4 regions of the Priestia sp. ABM2_011 genome follow, and region 4 is predicted to be linked to each of the others. Evidence: riboswitches for the same ligand, from Rfam matches in the RefSeq annotation. Region 4 holds a riboswitch; each other region holds the start of a gene.
The links. A riboswitch is a leader RNA that binds a small molecule or an ion and turns the genes downstream of it on or off. The one in region 4 is predicted to bind S-adenosylmethionine.
Positions count from the first base shown of each region.

Region 1 (8,123 bases), 3.5 Mb from region 4:
CGCCTATCCCAATAATAGAAGACGTAGTGACCTGTGTAAGCGGTACTGGCAAACCAAACAGTGAAGCTGCTGTAACAAGAGAAGCACCAGTACCTGAAATAATGCAGCCTTCCCCTACAGAATAGCGAGTAATTTTTTTTCCGTTTGTTTCAATAACTCGGCCTCCTAGTAAAAGAGCTCCGAGTGCCACCGCCAATCCTCCTGCTATGACACCCGTTGTAGCATCCATTAACCCAGCTCCTACTAGAGGACCGACAGCATTTGCCACATTATTCATTCCAGCTGAGAAGGCTTCAAAGAATCCCGTCGCTATAACTAAAATCGTTAAAACTCTTTTCCACTTTCCCTCTGCTTCTTTTTTATGCGCTCTGCGTTTTATCACTTTCCCAATCAAAAAAGCAATGACAAATGAAACTAGCGGAACAATAATCCAAAAAGACATGACAATTAAAAGTTTTTCTACATACAGAGATTGATAAGCTACTCCTACTCCAACAACTGAGCCAACTGTTACTTCACTTGTTGATAGAGGGATACCAATCAAATTCGCGAAAAAGAGTGACAGCGTTGCAGCAGCCAGAATGATAATAACTAATTCTACTGACAGCAGTTTTTCAGGTATGATACCTGAACTGATGGTTTTTACCACCTCACCGCCTCCGGTAACAGCTCCGAGCACAATTCCTACAGCACAGATGAACAGGGCCACTCTTCGCTTTTTAATTGCACCGGAGCCGTATGAAACGCCCATAGCAGCTGCTGCACCGCTTGCCCCAATATTCATTGCAAAAAAAAGCGCAATGATAAAGGCAACATATAAAAGCATCATTTATTCAGCTCTTTCGTATTTAAGATTCGTGTAATCCGCACTCAACTTTTTGTGTACCTGCCCATCTTCCTGAACGTAAATCGTCTACATTATAGGCAGGTGCGGTACAGGGCTCACAGCCGATACTTGGGTAGCCTTGATCATGAAGTTTGTTGTACGGCAAATCATGCTTATACACATAGCGCCAAATTTCTTTCCATGACCAATGAATTAACGGACAAACTTTCACCTTCTTGAATTTCTCATCTTTATTAAAATAATTCGTGTTGGCACGAGACTCAGACTGCTCGCGTCTCAAACCAGAAATCCACGCATCATAAGGAGCAAGGGATTCTCTTAGCGGAATGATTTTTCGAATTTGACAGCATAAGTTAGGCTGACTCTTCCAAAGCTCATCTCCATGTTTTTCAGCTTGTTCTGCAAGAGTTAAATCCGGCTTTTTCATATGAATACGTAAATCAGGGAAGCGTTCTTTAATTGCATCAATCACTTCATATGTTTCTTTAAAATGAACGCCTGTATCTAAAAAGACAATTTCAGCGTCTTTTTTCACTTTTGAAATTAAATCAATTAACACGATTCCTTCGATCCCAAAGCTTGACGCATAAATAATTGAATCTCCGTAGGTATCATACGCCCACTGCAATGCTGAAAGGGCTCCTTTTGTTTCATCTTTACTGTCGAACTCTGGAAATGTATCGCTCCAGTTTTCGTACGTATATAAGTCTGCCATTTTCTCCACTCCAATTCTTAGTTATCCGCGTTATCCAATAAAAAAAGACGGTTTTACCCACTAGAATTGGATAAAACCGCCTCTAGTGTGTCTAGTCAGCGAAACTATTTAATTCTTACTTTACTTCGGCGTGTTCAAAAATTTGTTTTAAGTCGGGGTTTACAGTCATTGGTTTCCCTTCTCAAATTATCGCTTGCGCTATATCAAAATAAAAAGTCTTCCGTATTGAAAGACTGGGTAGGCAATAAATTTTCACCTTATCTTTCAAAATGATACACACTTTGCTGGAATTAGCACCTTGCTAAGCAGGTTGCCGGGGTTCAGCGGGCCATCCCCTCCACCACTCTTGATAAGCATTTTTTAAAAATTTTAGCATATTTAGAATATTTGTCAACATTAAAAATCATATATCCGATAAGAAAACTATACTTTAAATTCACAGAAATATCTATACTTTTATTTAAAACAACATATGTAAATTTAACCCAAATGTGAACATATCAGTTTATAAAACGCTTTCTTTTTTCTCCAACTTTTGATGTTCTCTTGCTAAATAAAACGCAAAATCTCTCTATAAAATTAATAGCGGATTTATAAGCTTTACGGATAATTCACCCACATTAGCACACATTACAGATAACACTGACTGACAGATAGGAGCTATATAAGATGGAGAGACAACCCTTTCAATTAGACGATACAATTAAAAATAATGTACGAACATATTTACAGCAGATTTCAACTGAAGCCTCTAATTTAATTAAACATTTAGACACGAGTGATCATTGTATCCTATGTGATTTTGAGGAGATGAGAAGGTTATTTCAAGATGTTCAAGCTACGGCCGCCTCTTATTACTTGCGTCATTACTTATCGCCTTATACATTTGAATACGCTGCTCTGTCCCTAGCTATTCATAACCTCTCTGAGAAACGTCACGGCGCTTTAATTGTCATTGAACGGGAACAAAATGTTGATCCTCTTATTCAAAAAGGAATGCCTATTCAAGCTCCTGTCAGCGCTACGCTAGTTGAGACACTGTTCTATCCAGGGACACCCTTACATGACGGAGCTGTCCTAATTAGAAATAATCAGCTTATTTCGGCTGCTAATGTTTTACCTCTCTCGTCTATTATTTCAACGAACAAAAAATTGGGAACACGTCACCGTGCAGCCATTGGAATGTCAGAAAAATCGGATGCATTAATTTTAGTTGTATCTGAAGAAACAGGCAAAATTTCGTTTGCGCTTGATGGAAGCCTCTACCCTATTCACTCCAGCAAAAATATGATTTAAGAGCCCTTTCCTAATAAGCAGCCCTATCTTGACTTCTATATCCTTTCTCTTTAATATATTTCATAGTTTTTACATACTATAGATACGGGTGATGCATATGGCAATTTTAAAATTTGAACATGTAGGCGTTCAAGTAAAGGATATAGAAAAATCTATTGAGTTCTATACACAAAAGGTGGGATTAGAGCTCATCGAAACACTACCACATACCGATCCGTCTTTGAAGCTAGCTTTTCTAGGTTTAGAAGGCAATGTAATCGTAGAGTTAATTCAAGGGTATAACTCAAGCTTACCTAATGAAGGTAAAGTTCATCATTTTGCGCTGGCAGTAGATGGAATTGAAGAGGAGTTTGAGCGTTTAAAATCAGCAGGCGTTTCATTTGTGGAAGAAAACATTGTAACTTTGCCAAATGGAGCAAGATACTTATTTTTCTATGGTCCAGACAAAGAATGGATTGAATATTACGAAGTAAAAAGATAAAGATATCTTATACCTTCAGTGAAAAATGGTCATACTGTGGCTATGACTAATCACTGGAGGTATTTTTATGATGGAATGGCTATTATTTCGACTTTTTCGTCGTTCTATTTTAGTGCGGCTTCTTTTTATTATCGGCTGCCTTGTTTTACTTTTCGGCATGCTTATACATTTCCTAGAGCCGCAAACGTTTGGGAATGTGTTTGAAGGAATTTGGTGGGTTATTATTACAATCTCTACTATAGGGTACGGTGATTTTGCTCCCACCACTACGATTGGAAGGTTAGCTGCAATTATTTTAGTCCTCATTGGAACGGGATTTATTACTACTTATTTTGTCACGCTTTCTAAAATTGCTGTTTCCGCTGAGAGCGCTTATCTGGAAGGAAATTTAAAGTTTTATGGAAAAGATCACTTCATCGTTGTGGGGTGGAATGAGCGCGCCAAACTCGTGTTAGAGTCTTATCGCGACGCATTTCATAAAGAAGACATTGTTCTTATCGACGACTCTTTGACTAAAAACCCCATGATCTGTGATCGCGTTCATTTTATTAAAGGAAGTCCCTCTCACTATGAGGTATTAGAACTTGCTAATGCTCGGTACGCAAAAAAAGTGCTGATTACTGCGGATCAGCATAAGACAGAAGAATATGCAGACATGAATACTATTGTTACGCTAGTCGCTCTGCAAGGACTGAACCCTTCTATTTACAGCATCGTTGAACTGTTAACAAAAAAGCATATTCAAAATGCGCAAAATTTGGGGGTAAATGAAATGATTAAAACAAACGAGTTGATTAGTCAGGTCATGTACGAACATATTTTTGTAAAAAAATTAGAGAGTTTAAGAAAAGAATAGTCCCTTCAATTACCGAAGCAGCGCCTCTTCTGCCTCTCTAATTAGCTCTTCTCCTAAGCTGATATACTTTTCTGGAAATGAAGCGTCTGCGTCTTGGGGTTCTGCAAACTGATTAAATGAAGCACCCACGTTTCCATTGTGAACATTGTCATCTAGGCCAATTTGATACTTATGTGAAAGTAAAAATGGCGTACCAATCTGTACGGTTGTTCCTTTAGAATCCAGTTCTCCATTCGTAGCTGTAAACGGGATACGTAAAAACTGATAGCCGACTTCATCGTTCATCTTATAGTCGAATGAACCATGATCATAATCCCAATTTCCTCCAATGTTATACCCAAGCGGCTTAAGCGTTTTTTCTAATTCATAAAGCTTGAATAATGTGCCGTCTAATCTTGAAGATAATTCAATCATCTTATCCCTCCTCTGTTTTAACATGTCCTTTTTCCAGCTTTTTATCCTTTATCTCAAAAGCAAAAAAGTTCACCTTCTAACAAGAAGGTGAACTTTTTATTTATTTCAAACGCTTTTCTAATTCTGCTTTTTTCTCTTCAAAACCAGGTTTTCCAAGAAGAGCAAACATATTTACTTTATATGCTTCTACTCCAGGCTGATCGAACGGATTTACTCCTAGTAAATAGCCGCTGATTGCGCATGCTTTTTCGAAGAAGTATACAACATATCCAAACGTATACTCATCTAGCGCCGGAATGTTTACAACTAAGTTTGGAACGCCTCCGTCTGTGTGAGCAAGCATTGTACCTTGGAACGCTTTTTTATTTACAAAGTCAACTGTTTCCCCAGCTAAGTAATTTAGTCCATCTAAGTCCGCTGCATCTTCTTCAATTGTTAGCTCATGACGAGAATCTTGAACTTGTACAATTGTTTCAAAAATATCACGACGACCTTCTTGTACATATTGACCTAAAGAATGAAGATCCGTTGAGAAGTTAGCAGATGAAGGGTAAATACCTTTTTGGTCTTTTCCTTCACTTTCACCAAATAACTGTTTCCACCACTCAGCAAAGTATTGAAGAGCTGGCTCATAGTTAATCAGCATTTCAATTGTTTTTCCTTTATTATAAAGAACATTACGAGCTACAGCATATTGATAAGCTGCGTTTTCTTCTAGCTCTGATGATGAAAATGCTTCTTGAGCATCAGCTGCCCCTTTCATCATTTGTTCGATATCAAGACCTGCAGCGGCAATTGGCAATAAGCCAACTGCTGTTAATACTGAATAACGGCCGCCTACATCATCTGGAATAACAAATGTTTCATAGCCTTCTTCGTCCGCTAATGTTTTTAATGCGCCGCGCGCTTTATCTGTTGTTGCATAAATACGCTTGCGTGCTTCTTCTTTGCCGTATTTCTCTTCTAATAATTTACGGAAGATACGGAAAGCAATCGCCGGTTCTGTTGTTGTACCAGATTTTGAAATAACATTAATAGAGAAATCTTTATCTTGTAAAACATCCATTAAGTCTTTCATGTATGTTGAGCTGATGTTGTTACCAGCAAAAATAACTTGCGGAGTTTTACGCTGTTCTTTTGATAATGTGTTATAGAATGAATGCTGAAGCATTTCAATAGCAGCACGAGCACCTAAGTAAATCCTCCAATACCAATAACAATTAATACATCTGAATCAGATTTAATTTTTTCTGCACTTTTTTGAATGCGTGCAAATTCTTCTTTGTCATACTCCGTAGGAAGGTCTACCCATCCTAAAAAGTCGTTCCCAGCACCTGTTTTTTCATGAATTGAATGGTGAGCTACTTTCACGGCATCACGTAAGTATGTAAGTTCATGTTCACCAAAAAATGATAACGCGTTTGAATAATCAAAACGAACATGTGTCATAGTCTGTTCCTCCATTAAAATATCTTTATTTTCCACTTTATCGAAACTGTTAGCTGAATTCAAGTGAATCCACTTACAATTTGACACAATCATTATAGTTTGTTGAAACTGCAATCATTGTATGTACCCTTTTATTTAACGATAAATTCCGTTATGAAGTCAACTAATGTTCTTTGATTACAGAACGGAATTCATGCACGATGACGCAAATAATAAGCAAATAAAAAACGACTAAAGAGTGGTCTTCAATCGTTTTTTATTTGCTTACCGGATGGTGCAATATAGTTCATTTCACCTATCTTTACATATTGTCTCGGTTTATAAGAGGCTTTTAACAGGGAAGAGTCTATTGATATGGAATTTTCAGCTTCACTTTTAGAAGTGATTAGCATCCTGTTTTCTTCTTTCATTTCCAAGTGATTATTTAGCACAAATCCACTCATACATAGTGCGGTAAAAATGAGAAAACTGATGGCTATTTGTTTCCTATACATTTCCATCACCTCACTCTTAGAGTGACAATTTCGCATGATTTTTATACGTCGAAAAAAATTTTTTTATGTTTTTTTTATGGATTTTGTGACGAGTTTCTATTTATTTAATAAGCCTTGAAAATTCTGCTGATACTAAGAATTAGCATGGATGCATGCATAATTAAATTATTATATAATCGGTTACAGAATTGAATATCACAAGGAGGTTTGTCTTTTGTCGTGGTTGCACTTGGTGATTTTATCGCCTTTTTTATTAGCCTTTTTTGTCCCGCTTCTGTATAGGAAATTCCAGCGTATTCATACAGGGTGGTTCGTTTTACCTCTTCCACTTGTGTTGTTCATTTATTTCACACAATATATCAGTGGTGTTTCTAAGGGGGAAACATATCTACATTCAATGAAATGGATACCTAGTCTGGGCATTAACTTTGATGCTTATGTGGATGGACTCGGTCTTCTATTTTCTCTGTTAATCACCGGAATTGGGACACTTGTTATTCTTTACTCCATTTATTATCTTTCTAAGACAAAAGAAGCGCTGCATTCGTTTTATGTCTATTTGCTTCTTTTTATGGGATTTATGCTAGGAGTTGTATTATCAGACAATTTAATGAGTCTTTACAGCTTTTGGGAATTAACAAGCCTTTCATCTTTTTTATTGATTGGTTATTGGTACAAACGAGAGAAATCTCAATACGGAGCCTTAAAATCTATGCTCATTACCGTATTCGGAGGACTTTCCCTATTAGCAGGAATTGTACTTTTATACGTCATGACAGGTACTTTCAGCATACGCGAAATTATCTCAAACGTAGATGTGGTTACATCAAGTCATCTATTTATTCCAGCTCTAGTCCTCATTTTATTAGGGGCCTTTACAAAATCTGCTCAGTTTCCTTTTCATATTTGGCTGCCAGATGCAATGGAAGCTCCAACCCCAGTGAGTGCATACCTTCATTCAGCTACAATGGTAAAAGCGGGAATTTATCTTTTAGCAAGACTCAGCCCTGTTTTTGCTATAAGCGCCACTTGGTTTTTTGTTATTTCAATCATAGGACTAATTACACTGTTTTGGGGCTCGTTTTCAGCAGTAAAGCAACAAGACTTGAAAGGGATTTTAGCTTTTTCAACAATTAGTCAGCTTGGGATGATTATGTCACTTATAGGAGTAGGTAGCGCAGCTATTCACTATGATTTTTTAGACGATAATATCTACTTAGTGGCTCTTACTGCAGCAGTTTTCCATTTGATTAACCACGCTACCTTCAAAGGCAGCTTATTTATGGTAGTAGGCATTGTCGATCATGAAACAGGCACGCGTGACATTAGAAAGTTAGGCGGGTTAATGAGCTTCATGCCTGTCACATTTACCATTGCTATCATTGGGGGATTTTCAATGGCAGGTCTCCCTCCCTTTAACGGATTTTTAAGTAAAGAGATGTTTTTTACAGGCATGGTAAACGTGACAAAAATGGATATGTATAGCATGCAGACGTGGGGAATTTTGCTGCCTATCATCGCTTGGGTGGGAAGTATTTTTACGTTCGTCTATAGTATGATTCTTGTCTTTA
Region 1 covers NZ_JBSWUB010000001.1:603,022-611,144, reverse strand. Annotated here, with positions in the region: gene ACXAE4_RS03270 (inorganic phosphate transporter) at 1-829, opposite strand, end outside; gene ACXAE4_RS03265 (phosphoadenylyl-sulfate reductase) at 849-1,562, opposite strand; SAM riboswitch class I at 1,817-1,918, opposite strand; gene cdaS (sporulation-specific diadenylate cyclase CdaS) at 2,232-2,858, shown strand; gene ACXAE4_RS03255 (VOC family protein) at 2,956-3,339, shown strand; gene ACXAE4_RS03250 (potassium channel family protein) at 3,407-4,195, shown strand; gene ACXAE4_RS03245 (YugN-like family protein) at 4,205-4,609, opposite strand; partial or broken gene ACXAE4_RS03240 (glucose-6-phosphate isomerase) at 4,710-6,058, opposite strand; gene ACXAE4_RS03235 (hypothetical protein) at 6,304-6,552, opposite strand; gene ACXAE4_RS03230 (Na+/H+ antiporter subunit A) at 6,767-8,123, shown strand, end outside.
Region 1: it holds a riboswitch for S-adenosylmethionine, as region 4 does, so the genes downstream of both, ACXAE4_RS03265 (phosphoadenylyl-sulfate reductase) here and mtnK (S-methyl-5-thioribose kinase) in region 4, are expected to answer to the same signal.

Region 2 (8,123 bases), 160 kb from region 4:
CCAGACTGCGCATTTAAACGTTTGATTTCTTCGACATCTGTAGTTGATGAAGTTAAAATTCGATGCTTGTTTTTTTTCATAAAAGCTCTCCTTTTCTATGTAAAATGAATAACGCTCCATCTTAGTATATTTCCAAATGTGCACCTTCTATAAGTGGAAAAAAACGCCGAAGACATTCGTAGTTCTTCGGCGTTTTTTTGCAATAAAGATGAGTGTTTAGAGAAATTAAGAGCGGCGAGTAGAACGGCGAGAGCGGCGAGTAGAACGGCGAGAGCGGCGAGTAGAACGACGAGAGCGGCGAGTAGAACGGCGAGAGCGGCGAGTAGAACGACGAGAACGGCGAGTAGAACGGCGAGAGCGGCGAGTAGAACGGCGAGAGCGGCGAGTAGAACGACGAGAGCGGCGAGTAGAACGGCGAGAGCGGCGAGTAGAACGGCGAGAGCGGCGAGTAGAACGACGAGAGCCGCGAGTAGAACGGTGAGAGCGGCGAGTAGAACGACGAGAGCCGCGAGAAGAGCGACGCGTACCGCGGGTAGAACGGCGAGAGCTGCGACGAGAGCTACGAGAAGAGCGACGCGGCTTTGTTAGTGGACCGGCAGTTGGCTCTTGAAACATAAAAGATTTCAGTTCTGTACATTCTAGGGCTTCAGCAGCCTCTTTAATTTTTTCAGCTGTAATATGCAATACAAAAACCTCCTTGTCAATTGGACTAGGTCTTGCATTAATAGAATACGCGATGATGCTTGTCCTTGATATGAGTCAAAAGTGGAGTTTGCGGAAATAGTTGATGCTGCGGGGTATCATGGAGAATTTACCCTTCATATACTTTAATAATTGAAGAAAGGTGGTCGAATCATGAAGCAAAAAGAAATCCCTCAATACGCTCTGTTTGTGAATGTAAAAGATTTAAAGGAAATGCAAAGAGATATTTGGTCAGAAGAAGCGGTTCAGGCAACGATGAAGTTTAACAAAAAACGCTACGATATTGATTTGCTCCTAAGAGGTTCCCATATTCGGAAGATGAAGAAAAAGTCATATTATATTGAATTTTATTCTCCGAAAATATTTCAGCGCGCCAAAGAAATACACCTAAACGCTGAATACAAAGATCCATCGCTTATGCGCAACAAATTGTCCCTCGATTTTTTCTCTTCTTTAGATGTTTTATCTCCCCACTCTCAGTTTGTCACTCTTAAGATTAATGGGAAAAATGAAGGAATATATCTTCAGCTCGAATCGGTAGATGAACTATTTTTGAAAAAAAGAAATTTAGCGGATGGATCCATATTTTATGCAGTGGACGGAGATGCTAATTTTTCTTTGATGAGCGATTTGGATAAAAAGCCAAAAACAACTTTGTTATCTGGATATGAAGATAAAGCAGTGAGAGAAGGAGACGAGGAAAAATTAGAAAAGTTTATATTTAATATTAATACATGGACAAATACGGAATTCGAACAGAATATTGAGAAGTACCTGAACGTCGACCGCTACTTATCTTGGTTAGTCGGTATTATTTGTATGCAGAATTACGACGGTTTTGTCCATAACTATGCGCTCTATCTAAATCATGAAAGCGGGCGCTTTGAACTGATTCCATGGGATTATGATGCAACTTGGGGAAGAGATGTAAATGGAAAAGTAATGGAAGGAGACTATGTCCGTGCACAAGGATTTAATACGCTTACAGCTCGCTTACTGGCGGTGAACAGCATTAAAAAGCGATATGTTCAAAAAATGAACAATGTTCTAAATAATCAATTTACAATAGAATACATGAAACCAATCATTTATCAACTGCATGAGTATATTGCTCCATATGTATTAAAAGATCCTTACGTAAAAGATAACTTGGAGCAATTTTATAAAGAACCCGAATTTATGCTGTCTTTTATAAAAGAACGAACAGCGTATATTCAAAATAACCTTTTGACTCTTTAAAAAGAGATAGATTTATAGGCAATTTATAGGCAACAGTGGATTTTGTTAATAATAGGCAAATGCAGGAAATCAATAGCTGTACATGATACGTATATATACAGTATGAATGACCAATAAGGATAATCAATAAGGAGGAAAAACAATGAGTAACTATTACTACGACCAAAATCAAGATCAAACTCAAAATGCAAATCGTAGTCGCGCTCGCAAAGTTCAACAAGCTGAAAGCACGGGCTACTCTGCCCATTTTAAACCACTAAAAGGGAGAGTAGTGACTGTATATCGCGGGGGGCCTGAATCTAAAACGGGATATTTAATTGACGTTCAATCAGATTATTTAACACTTGCTCTTGAAACAAATCAAAATAACAACCAGCAAAATAATCAGCCGGCTCAGCTTATTCCACAGCAGCAGTATACATTTATTTATTATCAGCTTGCCCATGTTAAAAGCATTACAGAGGATACGAAGTCTAATTCGGCACAAACATTTTCTGGATTTAATAGTGAAGTAGAACTTCACAGAGCTAACACATTTGCAGGTACTCTATTATTAATGAAAGATAAGCAGGTGCAAATAAATCAAGGTGGTCCAGAGAAGAAAGTGGGTAAAATCCTTGACGTATTAGGCTCATTTGAATCTGCGTATGTCGTATTATTAACAGAAGATGACGGCGTCGTTTATATCAATGTAGAGCATATAAAGAGTGTAAGTGAAGTTGTAAGCAAAAATACACCTGTTGTTCCGCAAAATCCATTATTAGTTGAAGAAACACCTGATTATATCAAAGCGAAAAGTTTTAATGAACTGTTTGAAGAGTTTTCACATAGATGGGTAGCTATTAACGGTGGAGGCCCAGAGGCTGTGGAAGGTGTATTAGTTCAAAGCCGCAGTGGAAACTTTACTCTTGTACAAAATAATCAAGTTTTACGTTTACAACCAAGACACGTAAAAACCATTGCCTTAGGATCAAAAGGATCTTTCAAGCAAAATGAAGAAAATTCTGAGCAAAATGGAGATACAAATGAAGAAGATTCTATGCAAGAGTCAACTACAGTAGATAGAACCGGAGGTCGCACGGATGGCCGTACTGGAGACCGTACCGGAAGACGTACAGGAGGTCGCACAGACGATCGCTCGGGAGGACGCCGTACGGGTTCACGCTCTTCAACACCAGGTGAAAAAGTTATTAAAACGAAAAATTATCGTTGGAAAGCATGACGAACTGGAACGTAAAAGGTGCTTATAAAGCACCTTTTCTATCATATAGGAAAAAGGAGGAGAATGAGAATGAGTATGAATCATTATATTGATAAAATTGTTGAAGTCGATATATCAGGGAAAACAACGTTTATAGGAAAACTTGTTGATCTCGGGTTAGATGTAATGGTTTTATATAATGGACATGATTATTTGTATATTCCTCTTTTACACATACATCGCTTGCGAGAGGTTTCAGAAGAAGATTATACACCTTTACGAACCATAGAAGAGAACTTAATAGAAGAAAGTCAGCGGATTTCTTATCGTAATATTTTACAGCAGGCAAAAGGAAAATTTATTGAAATTTATGTAACAGGAGGAAAATCATTGCATGGCTATATTACAAGCGTGCTGAATGATTATCTTGTGTTTTATTCTCCAGTATATAAAAATGTCTTTGTTTCTTTACATCATTTGAAATGGCTTACCCCTTATAGTAATGAGTTAACCCCTTATTCTTTAAGTGACAAAGAGCTCCCAGTAAGGCCTGCCTCTGCACCTTTTGTCAGAAACTTTGAAGAGCAGCTTAAAAAATATGAAAATCAACTGGTCGTATTAGATTTAGGGGATCAATCAGAAAAAATTGGCGTACTTAAAGAAGTTTCTAATAATATTGTTGAACTAATTACGGCAAATGGAGAAAGTATGTACTGGAAGTTAGCTCACGTAAAATCTGTGCACTTGCCTTAGAAAAAGAGACCTTGGTGTCGTCTCTTTTTTTATGTGCTTATCAGGACAAGTATATTGAATAAACAAATGAGATGATTTAAATTTTTTAGAAAATTATGTTGACAATAAAGAAAATCTTTATTAAAGTTAGTAACAACAAACGTTAACCACCAACAATTATATAGAACTCTTATCAAGAGTGGCGGAGGGACTGGCCCTGCGATGCCCGGCAACCATCAAATGAAACATTCATTTGAACGGTGCTAATTCCTGTGGAACATCAGTATTGTTCTAACAGATGAGAGAAATCGTGTATAAACGAACACTCTTCCATCTGTGAAGAGTGTTTTTTATTTTGAGTTAAGGAGAGAAATAGATGAAAATTGAAACTTTATTAGTTCGTTCAGGAGTAGGTCGTGACCCTTCAACAGGTTCTATTACAACACCCATTTACCAAGCATCAACATTTGCTCATCCTGCTTTAGGGCAAAGTACGGGATTTGACTATGCACGTACGGCAAACCCTACTCGTACAGCATTGGAAGAAGCAATTGCTGCTTTAGAAAAAGGCGAAGTAGGAGTAGCATTCGCTTCAGGAATGGCGGGTGTAATGGCAGTTTTAGCACTATTTAAAAACGGAGATCATTTAATTGTATCAGAGGATTTATACGGAGGAACGTACCGAGTACTAAATGAAATCTTTTCAGAGCAAGGAATTACTGTTTCGTACGTCAACACAGCCCATCTCGAGCAAGTAAAAGATGCGCTTCGTCCCAACACGAAAGCTCTATTTATTGAAACACCTACAAATCCAATGATGCACGTGACTGATTTGCCAGAAGCAATTGCGTTAGCTAAACAGCATGATTTGCTTACTATCGTTGACAATACATTCATGTCCCCTTACTATCAGCGTCCTTTAGAGCTCGGAGCAGATATTGTGATACATAGTGCAAGCAAATACATTGGGGGTCATAATGATGTAGTTGCTGGTCTTGTAGTCGCTCGATGTAGTAGCTTAGGAGAGAAAATTCGTTTTTATCAAAATGCAGCTGGGGCAATCTTAGGTCCACAGGATAGCTGGCTGTTATTGCGCGGTATTAAGACGCTAGCGCTTCGTATGGAAAAACATAACGAAAACGCACTGAAAATTGCAAATTGGCTTACTGCTCATGATTCCGTGGAAAAAGTGTATTACCCTGGTCTTGAAACACATCCGGGCTATGAAATCATGAAGAAACAAGCAACTGGATTTGGAGGCATGATTTCTTTTGCTGTCTCACACCCTAACATCGTGTCAGTACTTTTAGAAAATGTTAAAGTTATTACATTTGCAGAAAGCTTAGGAGGCGTGGAAAGTTTAATGACATTCCCAGCTCGTCAAACACACGCTGATATTCCGGAGGAAATTCGAAATCGTGTCGGAGTAACAAACTGTTTACTTCGATTATCAGTTGGAATTGAGCACGCAGATGATTTAATTAAAGATTTGAAGGAGGCATTTGATGCATACCAACAATAATAAACATAGATTTGGTACGAACTTAATTCATGCAAATACAGGAATTGACGGTCATTTTGGAGCGGTTAACGTACCTATTTATCAGGTATCTACATTTAATCAAGAAGATGAGACGAACAACGGCCGCTATGACTATTCTCGTTCAGGAAACCCAACGCGTGAGGCTTTAGAAAACACTATTGCTCAGCTAGAAAATGGATACGCTGGTTTTGCTTTTTCATCAGGTATGGCTGCTATTTCATCGGTGTTATCTATTTTTGAATCAGGAGATGAAATTTTAGTTTCACACGATACGTACGGCGGGACATATCGTGTATTAACACGACTATTTTCAAAGTTTGGTATCAAAACAACTTTTGTTGATACAACGAAGGTTGAGAAAGTAGAAGAAGCTATCACAAAAGATACGAAGGCTATTTATATCGAAAGCCCTTCAAATCCATTTTTACAGGTAACGGATATTAAAGCAGTAGCAAGTTTGGCGAAGGAGCACAATCTCCTTACAATTGTGGATAACACGTTTTTAACACCTTATCTACAGCAGCCGATTGACCTTGGTGTAAATATTGTCATTCATAGTGCTACAAAATATATCAGCGGCCACAGTGACGTCATTGGCGGTTTAGTTGTAGTAAGCGATGAAAAGCTAGCGGAAGAAGTAAAGTTTGTACAAAATGCTTTTGGTGCTATCTTGGGGCCACAGGATTGTTTTTTACTGCTTCGAGGCATTAAGACATTAAAAGTTCGTTTAGATCAGCAGTTAAAAACAGCGCTGCAGTTTGCAAAGTGGCTTGAAGAACAATCTCTAGTGAGCCGTGTATACTACCCAGGCTTAAAAAGTCATCCGGACCACAAACTCATTTCAGAACAAGCAAATGGATACGGAGCTATGATTTCTTTCCAAGTGCAGGATGAAGAAGTAGCACGACATATTTTACAAGGAGTCAAATTAGCTTCAATTGGAGTTAGTCTAGGTGCAGTTGAATCCATTCTCACGCATCCTGCAACAATGTCTCATGCAAGTATCCCAAAAGAAGTACGTGAAGAAAAAGGAATTACTGATTCACTTCTTCGCCTTTCAGTAGGGCTAGAGGAATTCGAGGATTTGAAGCAAGACTTTAACGCTGTTTTTCAAAGCTTAGAAGAAAAAGCGTTAATTAAATAAAAAAAGGACTTCCATTAAGGAAGTCCTTTTTTTGTTATATACAGCTATCTAAAAGGTTTGTGTATAGGGACGTAAGCGCAACTTTTTCATCAGAGGAAAGACTGCTGTTTAGAATTCTTTTTATGCCAAGATGATATTTTACATACGGTGTTTGCCGAACGCGTGGATGAGTCATTTCATCTTTTAAATCTTTCAGAATGGCTTCGTGAAGCTGATCTTCACTTGTCAGGGCTTGTTTAGAAGCGAAAGAACGGTTCAACCATAGGGTCTGATAAGCTGCTAGTAAATGTTCAGAAGTCATTGTGCAAAGAGCTCCTTTAGATTAGTTTCTTCATTATAATAATCTATAGTTTATCATAAGTATTAATACGTGTACGTAACTTTTACAGAAGCGGATACAGTCAAGGACTGAGCTTGGATAGGGGGAGAGGCTGCTAATAACTTAGGCGAGGAGCCAGATGACTGATAGACGGGGCCTTCTTCGATTAAAATGGGGATTTGGTTAATAGGGAGCTGCAGCGTGTTGGCAATGGTAAAGGCCTTTTCTTTAGCGTTAAGCAAAGCTTTACTTATCGCTTCTTGTTCATATTTATCATCATTTGTAACGTGAAATTGAAGATCTTGCGCTACGTTGGCTCCGCTTGAAAACGTAGCGTTATAAACATCGCCAGCTTGTTTTACATCTTGTACTCTTACTCTAAACAAATGCTGTACTTCGTATCCTGTAAGAGTCGATTTTCCATCGCTGTAATCATATTTAGGATTTATAGTGAATGAAGCTGTTTCAATTTGCTGGTCATTGATTCCAAGTTTTTGTATCTCTTGCAGCAGAGTATTTGAAACAGCTGAATTTTCTTTTAAGGCTTCTTGAACGTCTCGGTTTTCCGTGCGCGTTCCAATCGTCATGGAAATTTCATTTGGAATGGCTGAAGCACTTCCTTCACCAGTTACTTTAATTTCTCTATTTTGTGTATCTGCGCGCAGTGGCTGTGTAGGTTCATAAGGGAAATAAGAATGTTGCATGTAAAAACCCTCCTTAATCCGTCTTTAGTACATATATATGACTGCAGGGCTTGCATTAAAAGCAAAAAGTACACAAGTCGTAACTTGTGTACTTTTTTTACTATTTTGTATGCTGTTCTAATACGCTTTCCATGTTTCTAAATTGATCTTCTACAGCTTCTGAAGGCTTTTTTGTTAACAGACTTACTACAATAACAGCCAGCAAGCTTAAGAAAAATCCAGGAATCATTTCGTAAAGGGCATCTTTCAATGGAGTATTTACCCAAATTAATACTGTAGCTGCACCTACAATCATTCCTGCAAGGGCTCCCCATCTAGTCATACGCTTCCAGTAAAGACTTAGTAAAATGGCCGGGCCAAATGCAGAACCAAATCCAGCCCATGCGTATCCGACAAGTCCTAAAATCGTATCACTAGGCTTTAAAGAAAGCAAAATACCAATAATTGCAACACCTAAAACCGCAGCTCTTCCGACTGTTACAAGCTCTTTGTCAGAGGCTTTACGTCGGAAAAATGTTTTATAAAAATCTTCTGTAACA
Region 2 covers NZ_JBSWUB010000001.1:3,897,455-3,905,577, reverse strand. Annotated here, with positions in the region: gene ACXAE4_RS20785 (hypothetical protein) at 1-80, opposite strand, end outside; gene ACXAE4_RS20780 (CotG/ExsB N-terminal domain-containing protein) at 226-684, opposite strand; gene ACXAE4_RS20775 (CotH kinase family protein) at 856-1,941, shown strand; gene ACXAE4_RS20770 (spore coat protein) at 2,084-3,163, shown strand; gene ACXAE4_RS20765 (hypothetical protein) at 3,233-3,895, shown strand; SAM riboswitch class I at 4,062-4,179, shown strand; gene ACXAE4_RS20760 (trans-sulfuration enzyme family protein) at 4,251-5,396, shown strand; gene ACXAE4_RS20755 (trans-sulfuration enzyme family protein) at 5,380-6,561, shown strand; gene ACXAE4_RS20750 (hypothetical protein) at 6,596-6,862, opposite strand; gene ACXAE4_RS20745 (SIMPL domain-containing protein) at 6,925-7,584, opposite strand; gene putP (sodium/proline symporter PutP) at 7,685-8,123, opposite strand, start outside.
Region 2: it holds a riboswitch for S-adenosylmethionine, as region 4 does, so the genes downstream of both, ACXAE4_RS20760 (trans-sulfuration enzyme family protein) here and mtnK (S-methyl-5-thioribose kinase) in region 4, are expected to answer to the same signal.

Region 3 (8,123 bases), 2.2 Mb from region 4:
AGCCTAGAGCAAATTGAAACAGACATGGCAGCTCGTTCTGAAAGAAATTCGTTAAGTCCAGTTGAGCGTAATAAATATGTTTAATTGTCGTAAATGTTTTAAATGTAAGGTGCTGAGATAAAAATATTTTAGCTGAAGTGAAAAACGAACCACTAATCAAAGTGTTTGATTAGTGGTTCGTTTTTTTATGGTGACTGCAGGTTTCATCTGTTGAGTTTCTTTTAGCAGTTGATTGGAGGGAAAGACGCAGACTCCTGCGGGAAAAGAGGAACAGGTGAGACCCCGCAGGCGCACAAGCGACGAGGAGGCTCATCGGCCGCCCGCGGAAAGCGAAGCCTTGCACGGAAATCAACTGCGGTGTCACAAGCGGTTCAGCTCATGTATTCCTTTGTTCATTTTTGGATTATGCTCCAGCTCGTATTAATAGATACTGAGATTCTAGCTTTTATGTTGTCCTATCCGTGCTTAACAAAATGAAAGAATAGATAGGCTATGGAAACTAATTTAAATGTGCGTTCTTCTTACAAGAAGATAGTGACCTTCATCAGCAAATTTCCATATAAATAAGTAAGCTTGTTTACTTTTAACCAATTTTATTTAGTAATAGGAGGATTAACTAGTTGATGAATTTGACGCTTCATGAACGTTCTGAAAAGTTATTAAAGCAAAGAATTAAACAATTAAATCCGAGAGATCCATTCAACTTTGTTTTTATGGGCGACAGCAGAGGTGACGGACCAAACGATAATTGTTACACGATGAGCGGTGAATTTGAGCTTGTGTTAAAAAAGGCGGTGGAATTGAATCCGCTGTTTATTATTCATGGGGGAGACACCGTGTATACAGGAGAAAAGAGGTATTTGGAGCACTTTGTTAAAGTTGTCGAAAAAATAGCACCAAACATTCCCGTGTTTGTATGCGTAGGGAATCACGATGAATTAAACCTTGAAGAAAGCAACCTCGAAAACTTCAGAGCCACTATCGGAAAAGTGCACTGGGTCATTGATATTCCTGTCTTTAACTTCCGGTGCATCGCATTAAATAATATCATCAGCCCCAAGAATAAAATATATGGATTTACAGATAGAGAGCTGAATTATTTAGAGCAGCAGCTAGAGGATGCTCCTCGTAATACCGTTGTAGCCATGCATGCGCAGCCAAATATTGGCCGGTGGTCAGACCTGGGAGGTTTTCCTGTAACGACTCCTCAAAGTCAAGAATTTTTTGATTTAATTCAAGAACATCGCGTGAAAAAAGTGTTAGTCAGCCACGTGCATGCGTATGACGAGCAGTTTATTAGAAAAAACAGAAACGGGTCGTTTACGCTTGGAAGAGGTACTGATTTTGTATTATCAGGAGGCGCGGGTGCTCCCCTTGATTTTGAACCGCCTTTAATTTTAAATAATTATAATTTTACGGAGTTTTTTGTTAGCAGGTACGACATTTTAGGACCTCTTCTTTGGAAGGATTTTGGACGACCTCGAAGAAGTTGTTTGTAAAAACAAGAAAGTAGAAAGCTAGGTTCAAAAAAAAGAGGCTGGGACAAAAGGGTTTTAGGCGAAATGAAAAATGAACCACTAATCAAGCATCTTGATTAGTGGTTCATTTTTTTATTAGGGTAAACGTAGATTTCATGTGTATAGGTCTTTCTAGCAGGTGATTGGAGGACAAGACGAAGACTCCTGCGGGAAAAGCGGAACACGTGAGACCCCACAGGAGCGTATGCGACGAGGAGGCTCAGCGACCGCCCGCGGAAAGCGAAGTCTTGTACGGAAATCAACTGCGGTGTCACAAGCGATTCAGCTCATGTATCCCATTTGCCTTTAGATTGGATTCACTTGGTTATGTCTCAACCTCTTTTGGAAAACCGTACGAAACCTTGTAGCAGAAGGCTCAGTCAAACGTTATAATAGATAATGAATGATGATATATTCTCTATATTTGTCATATATTTGTATTACATATGTAATTGAAGAAAAACATTCACTTGATATACTGTTTAATGACTTAACTTTATCTTAACATTCACAGTGAAATGCGTGTTTATAGAGGCTTAAAACATACACAGCAAATGGAGGAGCTATCATGGCAAACGAAAAGATGCAAGAAGGACTCAATCGTTTTATTAAGGAAGATTTAAATGACCTTTTAGGTAGACTGTTCCCCCTAATGGACCGAGAATGTGCGGAAGAAAAGAGAATGCTTATCGAAACGGCGGTAGAGTACATCTATTCTTCAGGGTATCATCAAGGAGCAAAAGACTTGATTGAAACACATCGAAAAGATGATTACAAATTATTAAGGCAAAAATTAGCGTCAACGCCTCCTGAAAACTAATTTTTTTGAAATTTCTTTTGACAACATAAATGTAAGGTGTTAAGATGACTCTACATTCAAAATATTATAAACAATTAAAACTCTTATTGAGAGAGGCGGAGGGACTGGCCCTGTGAAGCCCGGCAACCATTTAACAATCTTGTTAAAAAGGTGCTACATCCTGCAAAGCGTACAGCTTTGAAAAATAAGAGAGGATTTCATAGATACTATGCCTCTCTATTCATGATAGAGAGGCTTTTTATTTTATGTGAATATGTTTTGAATGAACAATTTCATAGAAATGCATCAGGTGCTGTGTAACGAATGTACGCAGCTTAAAAGGGAAGACCGGTGAAAAGCCGGCGCGGTCCCGCCACTGTAATGGGGAGCAACTTATTAACCACTGTTTCATGTTGAAATGGGAAGGGATAGGAAGCGATGAACCTAAGTCAGGAGACCTGCCTGTTGTATGCACTTAAGCTCTACGGGATATAGAGAGGAGTGAGGAATACGTGTTGAGAAAAACAGGCTATCTCAACTTTAGTTAAGTATGCGTATCATCTCTCTTTTCATTTCGAAAAGGGAGATTTTTTAGTTTAGCGATAAAAAAATATATAGGGAGTGGAAAAAATGAGCAGTGTAAAAAGTTCAAATGTAGGTTATCCAAGAATTGGTGAAAAACGAGAATGGAAAAAAGCGCTTGAGCAGTTTTGGGCAGGAAAGATAGAGAAAGATATCTTTCTTCAGGAAATTGAAGCTCTTCGTCTTGGGCATCTGAAAAAACAGCGTGACGCAGGAATTGAATTAATTCCAGTCGGCGATTTTAGCTTATACGATCACGTGTTAGATACAGCCGCTATGTTTGGTTTGGTGCCAAAGCGCTTTGAATATAACGGAGGCCCGGTATCCCTTGAAACGTATTTTGACATCGCCCGAGGAACAAAAGGTGCGGTAGCCTCTACGATGACAAAATGGTTTAACACAAATTATCACTATATCGTACCAGAGCTTGACGAATGTACGCCTGCCCTTGTAGAAAATCGTCCGCTTCAATTTTACAAAGAAGCAAAACAAAAGCTGAATATCAAAGGCAAACCCGTTATTTTAGGTCCAGTAACATTTGTGAAGCTGTCAAAAGGATATAAAAAAAGTGAGTTTAAAAAAGTAGTTGAACAGTTTGTTCCTCTTTATGCAACAATCTTAGCGGAGCTGGAGGCAGAAGGGGTCGAGTGGGTACAAATAGATGAGCCGATTTTAGCTACAACGCTATCAAAAGAAGACCTGGCACTGTATAAAGAAGTCTATGAAGCTTTGAAAAAAGCGGCACCGAATGTAAAAGTCATTTTGCAGACGTATTTTGACAGCGTAGATTACTATAAAGAAGTAGTTGCTCTTCCTGTTCACGGAATTGGATTGGATTTTGTACATGACCGAGGCGAAAATCTCACGGCGCTTAATAAATATGGTTTTCCAACTGATAAAGTGCTGGCAGCAGGAGTGATTGACGGACGAAACATTTGGCGTGAAAACTTGGACGAACAGCTTTTAACAATCAGTGAAATTGAAGAAGCCGTATCAAAAGACCGTTTGATTCTGCAGCCTTCATCAAGTTTATTACATGTTCCTGTCACGGTGAAAAGCGAAAAAACCATTGAGCCAATTCTAAAAAACGCGCTGTCTTTTGCAGATGAAAAGCTAAAGGAAATCACGCTTTTAACAAAAGCGGTGCAGCAAGGAAAAGAAGCAATAGAAAAAGAAATAAGTGAAAGTAAACAGGCGATTCAAGCATTAAATGGATCATCTTTTCGAAACCATCAAGACGTGCAAAAAGAGCTGAAGCAGCTGCACAGCTATAAAGCACAGCGCCAAGCGTCGTTTGACGTACGTCAACGCGTTCAGCAAGAAGCGTTTCAACTGCCGCTTCTTCCAACGACAACAATTGGAAGCTTTCCGCAAACAAACGAAGTGCGAAAAGAGCGTCTGAAGTGGCGTAAAGGAGAGTTAAGCGATGAAGCATATGAAGCGTACATTAACGCTGAAATCAAAAAATGGATTGAAATTCAAGAAGACATCGGCTTAGATGTCCTTGTGCACGGAGAGTTTGAGCGCACGGACATGGTTGAATACTTCGGTGAAAAATTAGGAGGTTTTCAGTTTACGAAGTTTGGCTGGGTGCAATCATACGGTTCTCGCTGCGTGAAGCCGCCGCTTATTTACGGAGATGTCTCGTACGAGCAGGCGATGACGATCAAAGAAACGGTCTACGCACAGTCTCTAACCAATAAGCCTGTTAAAGGAATGCTGACGGGGCCGATTACGATTTTAAACTGGTCATTTGTGCGTGATGATATCCCGCGCTACGACGTGGCAAATCAAATTGCGCTTGCTCTTAGAAAAGAAGTGGAAGCACTTGAAAGTCAGGGCATCTCAATGATTCAAGTAGATGAACCGGCGCTGCGTGAAGGACTGCCGTTAAAACGAGAAAACTGGGAAAGCTACTTGAACGCCGCGGTGTACGCGTTCAAATTAGCCACAGTATCGGTGCAAAACGAGACGCAAATTCACACGCATATGTGCTATTCGGAATTCGAAGAGATTATTGATGCGATCAAAGCGCTTGATGCCGACGTGATTTCCATTGAAACGTCCAAAAGCCATGGTGAATTAATTTATGCGTTTGAAAAACATACGTATAACCAGGGAATTGGACTTGGCGTATATGATATCCACAGCCCGCGCGTACCGAAGCTTGAAGAGCTGACACGAAACATTGACCGCGCTCTAAAAGTGCTTGATCCTGCATTGTTTTGGATTAATCCCGACTGCGGTCTTAAAACAAGAGGAATCAGCGAGACGGTGGAAGCTTTAAAAGTGATGGTTGAGTCTGCAAAACAAACAAGAAAAAATTTATTACAAAACGCTTAATAACAAGAAAGTAAAGGCCAAGCAGTGTAAACGCTACATTGCTTGGTCTTATGGGTTTTTAAAGGCCAAAAATATCCATTGACACTTCCCTTAGATTTTTGTATCTTTTTAAAGGTGTTTTTAAAATCAGGGAGGTACAACATGAGTAACAACAGCACGCAGCACGTTAAAATTGTAACAGCTGATCCATCAGCGCTAGGCCTATTCGGACTTGCCATGGTGACACTTGTTGCATCGTTTCAAAAGCTTGGGGTAACCGATGGTGTTTCATTGGTATTGCCATGGGCGATTTTTTTAGGCGGAATAGGGCAGCTAATCGCGTCTATGCAAGATTTCAAACATAATAATACCTTCGGCGCAACGGCTTTTGGTGCCTTCGGTTTATTTTGGCTAGGTGTAGCTATGACATGGCTTATTCAGCTTGGAGCATTTGGAGAAGCGCTCGCAAAAGAAGCGGATCCGAAGCAGCTAGCATTTGCTTTTGTCGGCTACTTAATTTTCAGCGTTTTTATGACGATTGGAGCAATGGGCACTCATAAAGTATTATTTATTATTTTTGTGTTAATTGATTTTTTATTTATTGGATTATCGCTAAGTACATTTGGTGTGGCATATGAATACACGCACTTACTAGCAGCAGTCTCAGAGCTATTAATTGCTCTGTTTTCATTCTATGGATCTGCAGCGGCTGTATTAAATACTCACTATGGTCGAGTTGTGCTTCCAGTGGGCAAGCCATTTGGTGCATTTATTAAATAATCAAGACGTTCATTAAACAGCGAAGTAGGGTTGAATTCTGTATGATGCAGAGGTCAATCCTTTTTTGTTTGTGCGTTTTTATATATAGTAGAAAGAGAGAAAGAGAATAGTAGCTTTTAATGAAAGGAAACGTTTCAATGATTATAAGACAAGTGGATGAAAAAGATTTAAACCAATTAATTACGTTAGAAAACAAAGGGTTTACACCTGATGAAGCTGCCTCAAAAGATGCATTTATCACGCGGATCAAAACCATTACTGATACGTTTATCATCGCTGAAGAAAATGACGAAATAATTGGATATGTGAACGGACCCGTCATTTCAGCTCCGTTTATTACGGATGATTTGTTTGAAAAAACGATTTCGAACCCTGAAACAGGTGGTCATCAAAGTATTTTAGGTATCGTTGTAAACCCCAAGCATCATCATAAAGGAATTGCCAGTATGCTGCTAAAAGAGTTTGAAAAACAAGCGCGGAACAAACAGCGCGTAACGGTGACTTTAACATGTAAAGAAGAATTGATTCCGTTTTATGAAAAAAACGGATATGTGAATCAAGGAGTTGCGCAGTCCCAGCATGCAGGCGTGCAGTGGTTTAATATGAGTAAGGAGCTTTAATTTTTACGAAAAATAAAATGATATAAAAAAAGCACAAGTTCTCTTTTAATGAATTTGTGCTTTTTTTACTCTTTATTATGTATAATTATTGTAAATATGTAAAAGTGAGGGTGTTTACATGAATAAGTACGGCGTGCTTTCTTTTATACTAGTAATCATCAGCTTTTCATTTTTTATGGTAAGAAGAGGTCCCGGTGTGAATATGTATGTCGATATTGCAGTGCTAGGGATTCTTTCGCTGGTGGGCATTGTTTTTGCGTCTGTGTCGAAAAAATGGTATTCAATTATTGGCGGAGTTGTTTTAAACTTTTGGATGCTTTCATTAGCAGTGTTTTTGTTCGTTGTAGGCATTATAGAAAAGTAAGAAGTGAGGGGTTTTTAACTAATTTTAATAAATGTATAACAATAAGGGGAAAATGGACAGGACAAAAGTATTTTAGTTGAAGGAGATTCCGAACGATGAATTGAGATTCTTAATGAAGAATCAAATTTGTTCGGGTTTTTTTATTGTGATGGTGAACATGTGCTTAATCTATCCCGTTTGCTCGTCTTTAGATTGAATTAATTTTGTTATATCTCAATCTCTTTTTTAGGTAGGTAAGAGACATTAATTTGTCAAACATATTTGACAGTAACAAGGAAGATAATATAAGATATGGGTGTAAAAAGTTTTTTACATTTTAGAGATGAGTGATGAATGGTGGAAAATCTAATTAAAGAACTGCGTAAAGTCAAGCGGATGTCTCAAGATGAATTGGCGAAAGTATGCGGAGTATCGAGACAAACGATTAATGCAATTGAAAACAATAAGTATGATCCAAGCTTAGCGCTGGCTTTCCAGCTGGCCCAAGAACTGGGAGCAACAGTAGATGAGCTGTTTTTATTTCATAAATCATAAGTTAGTAAAAAAAGGTAATGTGAAGCAACGATCTTCCTAGTAGGCGTGTTGACGATTCTGACCTATAAGCGAACAATACATAAGTAGGTAGAAGATTAATACTATTTCTATTGCTTCATATAAAAAATTCACCAAGAGATGGCGGTGAAATGAATGAAAAATCGAGCTGCACGAGTAGCTCTTACAAGTACGGGCATGTTACTGTTGATGATAACGTTAATACTTCCTGTTCCGGGATTAATCTACAGTCTGCTTGTAGGAAGCAGCATTGTACTAAAAGGATGCGGAACAGGAGGAATAAAAAGGTGTATCACCTGAATGCAGCGTGATGCGGAAAAGGAGGTTCCTTTTGAAAAAAAGAACGATTATTATAGCTGCACTTTTATTTATCATCGTATTTTATTTTACATATACCGGGAAAGCCTATCAGTTAAAAGACGTCATAAAAGTAGAGGAAGCAAACGTTACGCGTATTGAAATAGATACGGACGAAGGAAAACGTGTAGTAGATGATAAAAAAGAGATAAAGCAAATCGTACATTCTTTGGCAAAAGTAGAAGTGAAAAAAAGCAAGGAACTCGATCCAAAGTTTGACCAGTCTTACT
Region 3 covers NZ_JBSWUB010000001.1:1,903,152-1,911,274, forward strand. Annotated here, with positions in the region: gene ACXAE4_RS10100 (sugar porter family MFS transporter) at 1-84, shown strand, start outside; gene ACXAE4_RS10105 (hypothetical protein) at 229-477, shown strand; gene ACXAE4_RS10110 (metallophosphoesterase family protein) at 624-1,499, shown strand; gene ACXAE4_RS10115 (hypothetical protein) at 1,657-1,827, shown strand; gene ACXAE4_RS10120 (hypothetical protein) at 2,086-2,337, shown strand; SAM riboswitch class I at 2,418-2,528, shown strand; cobalamin riboswitch at 2,608-2,796, shown strand; gene metE (5-methyltetrahydropteroyltriglutamate--homocysteine S-methyltransferase) at 2,947-5,241, shown strand; gene ACXAE4_RS10130 (acetate uptake transporter) at 5,383-6,000, shown strand; gene ACXAE4_RS10135 (GNAT family N-acetyltransferase) at 6,120-6,620, shown strand; gene ACXAE4_RS10140 (hypothetical protein) at 6,739-6,984, shown strand; gene ACXAE4_RS10145 (helix-turn-helix transcriptional regulator) at 7,318-7,518, shown strand; gene ACXAE4_RS10150 (hypothetical protein) at 7,672-7,836, shown strand; gene ACXAE4_RS10155 (DUF5301 domain-containing protein) at 7,868-8,123, shown strand, end outside.
Region 3: it holds a riboswitch for S-adenosylmethionine, as region 4 does, so the genes downstream of both, metE (5-methyltetrahydropteroyltriglutamate--homocysteine S-methyltransferase) here and mtnK (S-methyl-5-thioribose kinase) in region 4, are expected to answer to the same signal.

Region 4 (8,123 bases):
GCATTAACTTTATTACGGGACCGAGCAATTCAGCTGATATTGAAATGAATCTAGTCGTTGGCGTGCATGGACCTATTCAAGCCACTTATATTGTAGTGAATGATCGATAGAGGCTGGGGAAAACGTATTTTAGCCGAAGTGAAAAACGAACCGTGAATCAAACATGTTGATTCACGGTTCGTTTTCTTTGTTATGTTGAGCATAGGTTTCATTTTGTTATGTCCCAGCCTCTTTTATTCATGCTCCTTTTTTAAATAACGGGAGAATGTGAAGAAATGTCGCATTTTGAATAAACGTGACTAATTTTAAAAAGGTAAAAAGCAAATCTTGTAGAATACTAAGTCTATAGATAAAAGGTGGGGAAATGGGAAGTGCAAAAGAAAGGAGCAATGAGCATGTCACCACACAGAGAATTAACATCTGAAGCTGCGCAAAAGCAGCAAGGTGAATTAGAGCAGCTACGAGCTATTTTTAATGACGTATTAGATGCCATTGTCGTATTTGATGAGTATTTTCAAGTTATAAATGCCAATGAATCAGCCTGCGGGCTGTTTGAAAAAACAAAGGATGAGCTATTAACGTATCAAATGAAAGATTTTCTCATGTATTTTCCGTATGACATGATTGAAGCGTACTATCCAGCGCTTTTAGAAGAAAGCTATTTCAAATATGAAGGCGCGATGACGCTTCAAAGCGGCATGATGAAACATGTTGAATTTACTTCACACAAACATAGTCACATGTCGGGCATTATTGTGTGTACATTTCGAGATATTACACAGCACAAGGTGATGGAAAACGAACGGTTTATTAGTCATCATATGTTTATGGATGTATTTAATGAAGCGGTAGATGGAATTGTTATTTTTGATCGAACTGGTCAGCTTATCGACGCGAACCCTTCATTTTGCGAGCGATTAAATTATACAAGAGCACAGCTTTTAACCAAAACGTTAGAGGAGCTTGTAGAACCTACTTATCATTATAAAGTGAAAAAATTATGGAGAACTCTGCATCAAGAAGGAAAGACAAGCGGCGAGCTGCCGATTAAGCTCGAAAATGGAGACGTTACTTTTTTTGAATTTACCACAACGGCTAATATATACAGTCAATACTATATGTCCATTATGAGAGACGTGACGGAAAAACGGCTGATGGAGCAGCAGCTGTTGAGAAGCGAAAAAAATTTCAGGGCTATTTTTGAAAATGCGATTGAAGCCATTTTGATTTGGAAAGACGATGGGGAAATCTTAAACGCTAATCTTGCTTCGTCCCGTACTTTCGAGCTGCCGTTGAACAAATTGATTGGAAGTAATTTGTATACGTTTATCGATAAGCAAAGCTTTAGTGCATTAAAAATGCTGCAAACATTTCAAAAAGAAGGAGAAATTCGCAATCAGCTTCCTTTTTACATGCCAAATGGAGAAATCAAACAGTTGGAATTCACAGGGAAAAAAGGCATTATAGAAGGAGACCATTTAACCATTTTTCGAAACATTAGTGAACGTACAAAAATCGAACAAGAGCTTCGGAATAACGAAGAGAAATTCAGACAGATTTTTAATGGTTCGATCGATGGGTTAGTTTTATGGGACGGCAAGCGAAATATTATTGATGTGAATTCTTCTCTTTGTGATATTCTCGAACTCAGCAAAGAGGAGATTTGTGCGCATTCCATGGAGGATTTTATTTCTTCAGCGAATTTAGATGCGGTCATTGAGCATAAAGAAACAATTGAGCAAAAAGGGGAAGCTGAAGGAGAGATTACGTACGTTACGGGGAACGAAAAAGTTAAAAACATCGAATTCTCTACGAAAAAAGATATCTTGCCAGGTCTATATATGACGCTTTTAAGAGACGTAACGGAACGAAATCAAATGCAGGAGCAGATTCGGAAATCGGATACGCTTCAAGTAGTCGGACAGTTAGCAGCTGGGATTGCGCATGAAATCCGCAACCCGATGACGGCTTTAAAAGGGTTTGTTCAGCTGCTAGAAAGCAGCATTCAAGAAGATCACTCTCTTTATTTTGATATTATTAAATCCGAATTAAAAAGAATCGAAACCATTATTACAGAGTTTCTAGTACTCGCTAAGCCACAGGCCGTAAAGTTCGAAAAGAAAAATCTAGCTGCGGTTGTTAAAGAAACGATTGATTTATTAAATGCTCAAGCGCTTTTAGAAAATATTCAGTTTGAACTAAGTGTGTCCCCTCAGCTGCCAATGGTATACTGCGAGCCGAACCAAATTAAACAAGTACTAATAAATGTAATTAAAAACGCAATTGAAGTTACGTCAAACGGGGGAAGAATTTTTGTTGAGGTCTATTCTACAGAGCCGCACTACGTGACGGTCTCCATTCGAGATCAAGGAGACGGAATGCCCGAAGAGCGCATCAAGCGCTTAGGAGAACCATTTTATACGACAAAAGAAAAAGGAACGGGGCTCGGTTTGATGGTCTCATATAAAATTATCGAAGAACATAAAGGGCGAATTGAAGTGGAAAGCAAAATAGGAGAAGGAACAGCTTTTCGTGTTATTCTTCCAGCCTAAACAGAAAGGATAAGCGAGTATGTACTATGGAGAAATGAACTTATTTTCTGATTTGAAAATTTATATTGTAGCCTCGGAAAAAGGGGTTCAACATATTTGGTTTGATAGCGATGATCACAACGAGCAGCTTAAAAAACTTGTCCATGACGAGAATTATCACCTTGTGAAAGAAGCGAAGCGGCAGCTTCAGGATTATGCTGAAGGGCGCACGCTAACATTTGATGTGCCTTTGGATATAAAAGGAACAGACTTTCAAAAAGAAGTGTGGTTAACGCTTAAAGGTATACCTTATGGACAAACGTGGTCTTATAGTGATGTAGCGGAGTCTGTTAATCGCTCTAAAGCCGTAAGGGCTGTGGGACAAGCGAATCGTCGAAATCCACTGCCTATTATTTTACCTTGTCACCGTGTTATTGGTAAAAATGGAGCTTTAACAGGTTATGCAGGTTCCCAAACTCATATAAAAGAAAAACTATTAATGCTTGAAAGAAATGTAGCAAAAGGCGCTCTGGAGTTAAAATAACTATTCACCGTCTAATTTCCAGCCTTCTCCCTGCACAAAAACACCGTCAATTTGCTGAGGAGAAGGGAGGGAATTTAGTTCTTCATCTTTGGATAAATCGAATAGCTGATATTGCTGCTTGCGATTCAACGCTTTGTTTTTATCCGTTTTTTGCTCTGCACTCATTTTTACTCCTCCTTATTCAAAAAGAATCCCCTATAATATATGTAGAAAAATCAGAGAGTACTGTTACAATTGTGTTACAAATGCAGCCAAAAAGCGCTGTTTAATAAAAAAGGTTGAGACATAACAAAATCAATGTCATCTAAAGATGAACAACTCGTATAGATGAACTGAACCGCTTGTGACACCGCAGTTGATTTCCGTGCAAGACTTCGCTTTCCGCGGGCGGCCGCTGAGCCTCCTCGTCGCTTGCGCTCCTGCGGGGTCTCACCCCTTCCGTTTTCCCCGCAGGAGTCTTCGCCTTGCCCTCCAATCAACTGCTAGAGGGAACGAAACAGATAAAACGATATTTACCATCACAAAAAAACGAACCACTAATCAACATGTTGATTAGTGGTTCGTTTTGCAGTGGGGCTAAAATACTTTTGTCCCAGCCTCTTGTTATTGAGCAGATTGCAGCAAAACTTTTTGAATGGATTCAAAAGACGGGGAATGGATAACTCCATGCTCTGTAATAATGGCCGTAATCAGTTCGCTTGGCGTCACATCAAAAGCTGGATTGTACACAGAGATTCCGTCTGGAGCAATTTGCGTATCTCCAATGTGCGTTACTTCTTTAGGTGAACGTTCTTCAATAGGGATGCTGCTTCCGTCTTGAATAGATAAATCAAATGTGGACTGCGGCGCTGCTACGTAAAATGGAATACCGAATGCTTTCGCTAAAAGAGCAAGTCCATACGTTCCAATTTTGTTAGCCGTATCGCCATTTGCTGCAATGCGGTCAGCACCTACAATGATCCCATTAATTCCTTTTGTTTTAATGGTATGAGCAGCCATATTATCCGTAATCAGCGTAACGTCTACTCCCGACTGCTGAAGTTCCCATGCTGTTAAGCGAGAACCTTGAAGAACGGGTCTTGTTTCACAAGCAAATACTTCAAGCGGAATATCGCGCTGCTTAGACAAGTGAAAAGGTGCTAATGCTGTTCCATAATAAGCTGTAGCAATTGAACCAGCATTACATATTGTCATGATTTTATCTTTCTTTTTAAATAAAGAAAGGGCATGATCTCCAATTCGGTAGCACGTTTCTTCATCTTCTACTTGAATTTGAATCGCTTCATGAACAACTTTTGTTTTAGCTTCATTAACGGACGAAGCGGATTCAGCGCTTTTCGCTACGCGGTCCAATGCCCAAAATAAATTGACGGCAGTCGGGCGTGAACTAGCTAAATACTGTTGATCTAGAGCTAGCTTTTTGTTAAATTCCTTGACTGAATCCGTGTCATAGCTAAGCGCAGAAAGAGCAAGACCAAAAGCCGCCGTAATGCCAATTGCAGGGGCTCCGCGTACTTTCAAGGTAGTGATAGCATCCCATACGTCTTTAATGGTTTGCAGCTTAATATATTCAACTTTGCCAGGAAGCTGCTGCTGATCTAATAAAGTAATATATGATTCATTCCATTCCACTGAGCGCGGAAGTGATAGTGTATTTGTCATGCTGATACCGATCCTTTCATTGTGTACATTATTCGTTATCGAAGTAAATGTTCAAATTCATTTGGTGAAACGTCTTGTTGGTGCAGAAGTAAATAGCGTCCAATTTTTAACGCAGTACGTTTAGCGTTAATTTTTCTTTCCTCTGAAGAAATTTCGTCTAAGTCCGCCACGTGAGCTAAGCCAATCGTACGTCGAATGATTTCACACCCTGCATATCCAACAGCATCTTGCCACGTTTGCGTTAAAATTTCATGTAACAAGCGCTCATCTTTAGCGAAAGGTTCAGTGTTTTCAGAATGCCAAAGCGCAGTAAAGGTATCTTTAAATACGTTCCATGTGTTCGTAATGTGTGCAAATAACGGTTCGCGATCTGTTTTTCGAGAAAGAGCATTTAAAAATAAATTTGCAACAAATTGGCCTAAATCGAATCCAAACGGACCGTAAAAAGCAAACTCTGGATCAATCACTTTCGTTTCTTGACTGCTAGCAAATATGCTTCCTGTATGTAAATCACCGTGAATTAGCGTTTGGGCATTTGTTAAAAATTTATATTTTAATTTTGCTGCTTGTAACTTTACATCTCCATCGTTCCACAATTCTTCTACATCAGGACGCAGCGCTTCTTCAAATTCATTTGTATCGATATCAAAAAAAGGATCTGTAAAAACTAAATCTTCCGTAATATTGCATAAGTCCGGATTGCTGTACTTGACGACTTCTTCTTTTTTATCCTGAGGCTTTAAGGCAAAATCCGACGTTTTGAACGCAATATGTCCTAGAAAAGAACCGATATGCTGTGAAAGCAGGGGATAACTTTCTCCTTGAATAAGTCCGGCGCGGGAAATCGTTAAATGAGACAGATCTTCCATGACCGTAACAGCAAGCGTTTCATCGTGGTAATACACAGCTGGTACGAGTTCAGGGGTAAATGCACCGAATTGCTTGAGCGCATTGCTTTCAATCGTGGCACGGTTCAAGGATAGAGGCCAGCTCTCGCCTACAACTTTTGCATAAGGAAGTGCTTGTTTGACGATAATGGATTTATTCGTTTGATCATTTATGATGTGAAAGACGAGATTTAAGTTGCCATCACCGATTTCACGGGCAGTCAGTGCTTCTGTGGCATCAAAGAGACCTAGCTTTTTCACAAGTTTGATTGCTGAAATTTCTGTTAAAGGCTGATACTTCTCTGTTTTTGTTGTTGACATTAGAATCCCTCCATAGTTTATTAAACTGATTTGTTTACTAAGTTAATAGGTTTAAGAATGTATGGAGGCTTTTATAATTTTAGAAAATATAAAAGCCTCTTTCGTTGGAAAGAGGCTTGATTGTAGTGTTCAAACCTCTTATCTGCCAGAAAGAATTACTTTCTGTTGGAATTAGCACCGTGCCTTTGTAAAAACATGTTTTACGGGTGTGATCCATCTTAGGATGGAATGACGGTCGGTTGCTGGGCTTCACAGGGCCAAATCCCTCAGCCAACTCTTGATAAGAGTACGATTACTTATTCAATTTTGATTTGTTTGAAAATTTTATGTTATCTGGTGAAAATCGTATCATGCAAAAAAACGGCTGTCAATACATAATTAATAAAATTCTGTGCGGCGATCTGTAAAGACAGGAATTTGTTTACGAATTTCTTTTACAAGTTCCAGGTTAACGTCGGCACTTAAAAGTTCTTCGCTATCGCCAGCTTCAGCGATTATTTCTCCCCACGGATCGATGACTAAGGAATGTCCGGCAAATGTGTTATTAGGATCTTGGCCTACACGATTACACGCGATTACATAGCATTGATTTTCGATTGCGCGGCTAATGAGCAGTGCTTTCCAATGGGCAAGTCTTGGAGCCGGCCACTGAGCAACAACAAATAAGACTTCTGCTCCGCTGCTAGTATGCACGCGAATCCATTCTGGAAAACGAATATCGTAACAAATAACTCCTGCGCATAAAGACTGTTCAAGTGTAAAAAGATTTTTTGCTGTTCCTGCTTCTAGATAGAGGTGCTCATCCATTAATTTAAATAAGTGCAGCTTACTGTATTGTGATACTTCACGACCTTTTCGGTCAAAAATATACATCGTATTTGTGACGCCTTGCTCTGTTTTTTTCGCGATCGAACCTGCCACAATATTTACTTCGTTCGTTTTAGCAAATTGAGAGATTAATTGCTTGGCCTGCTGTCCTTCATCATCGGCAATTTCGTCTAGCCGCGTCAAATCATAAGCTGTATCCCATAGCTCAGGAAGCACAAGGATGTCAGGGTTTTCTTTTAGAGCTTCCGTCATTTTTTGTTGAATATATTTTCGGTTTTTAGTTGGGTTTCCAAACGCAATATCAAGCTGCAAACACGTGATTTTTACACTCACTTTATCATCCGTCCTTTTTTTAGTAGTTGAAAAAAATGACTTTACAAGTTGAGTATTACAATATATTATTTGTGACTAGAATTTCAAGAATTTTTTGAGAAGGTGTGCGATGATGAAACAATTTGAGCAATCGGAACTATTAAAAAGTTTACCAAAACAATTTTTTGCATCACTTGTAGGCAAGGTAGGAAAAGTAATGGCCCAAGGGCACGACGTTATTAACTTAGGGCAGGGAAATCCTGATCAGCCTACTCCTTCACATATTGTAGAAACACTCCAAAAAGCAAGTGCTAATCCTATGCATCATAAATATTCTCCATTTCGGGGGCACCAGTTTTTAAAAGAGGCCGTTGCGACTTTTTATAAACGAGAATATGGCGTTGATGTGGATCCTGAAAAAGAAGTAGCTATTTTGTTTGGCGGGAAGGGTGGACTTGTAGAAATTCCGCAGTGCTTATTAAACCCTGGAGATACGGTGCTGGTTCCGGATCCTGGATATCCTGATTACTGGTCTGGAGTAGAGCTTGCAAAAGCAAAGATGGAAGTGATGCCGCTCACGGCTGAAAATCATTTTCTGCCCGTATACGAAGAGATAGGTGAACGTGCTAAAGAACAGGCAAAGCTCATGTTTTTAAACTATCCGAATAATCCTACCGGTGCAGTGGCAACGGCAGAATTTTTTGAAGACACCGTGGCGTTTGCTGCCAAGCACGATATTTGTGTGGTACACGACTTTGCCTACGGAGCCATTGGATTTGATGGTAAAAAGCCAATCAGCTTTTTACAGACTCCTGGTGCAAAAGAGACGGGAATTGAAATTTATACTCTTTCTAAAACGTATAACATGGCGGGATGGCGAGTTGGATTTGCTGTAGGAAATGAAAGTGTAGTAGAAGCTATTAATCTTCTTCAAGATCATATGTATGTCAGCCTCTTTGGAGCGGTTCAAGAGGCAGCAGCGGCAGCTCTGTTAGAATCTCAACAATGTGTGAATGATTTAGTTAAGCGCTATGAATC
Region 4 covers NZ_JBSWUB010000001.1:4,061,165-4,069,287, reverse strand. Annotated here, with positions in the region: gene ACXAE4_RS21635 (LutC/YkgG family protein) at 1-110, shown strand, start outside; gene ACXAE4_RS21630 (PAS domain S-box protein) at 396-2,552, shown strand; gene ACXAE4_RS21625 (methylated-DNA--[protein]-cysteine S-methyltransferase) at 2,572-3,075, shown strand; gene ACXAE4_RS21620 (hypothetical protein) at 3,076-3,240, opposite strand; gene ACXAE4_RS21615 (hypothetical protein) at 3,315-3,554, opposite strand; gene mtnA (S-methyl-5-thioribose-1-phosphate isomerase) at 3,679-4,737, opposite strand; gene mtnK (S-methyl-5-thioribose kinase) at 4,773-5,945, opposite strand; SAM riboswitch class I at 6,081-6,232, opposite strand; gene ACXAE4_RS21600 (carbon-nitrogen family hydrolase) at 6,324-7,106, opposite strand; gene ACXAE4_RS21595 (pyridoxal phosphate-dependent aminotransferase) at 7,219-8,123, shown strand, end outside.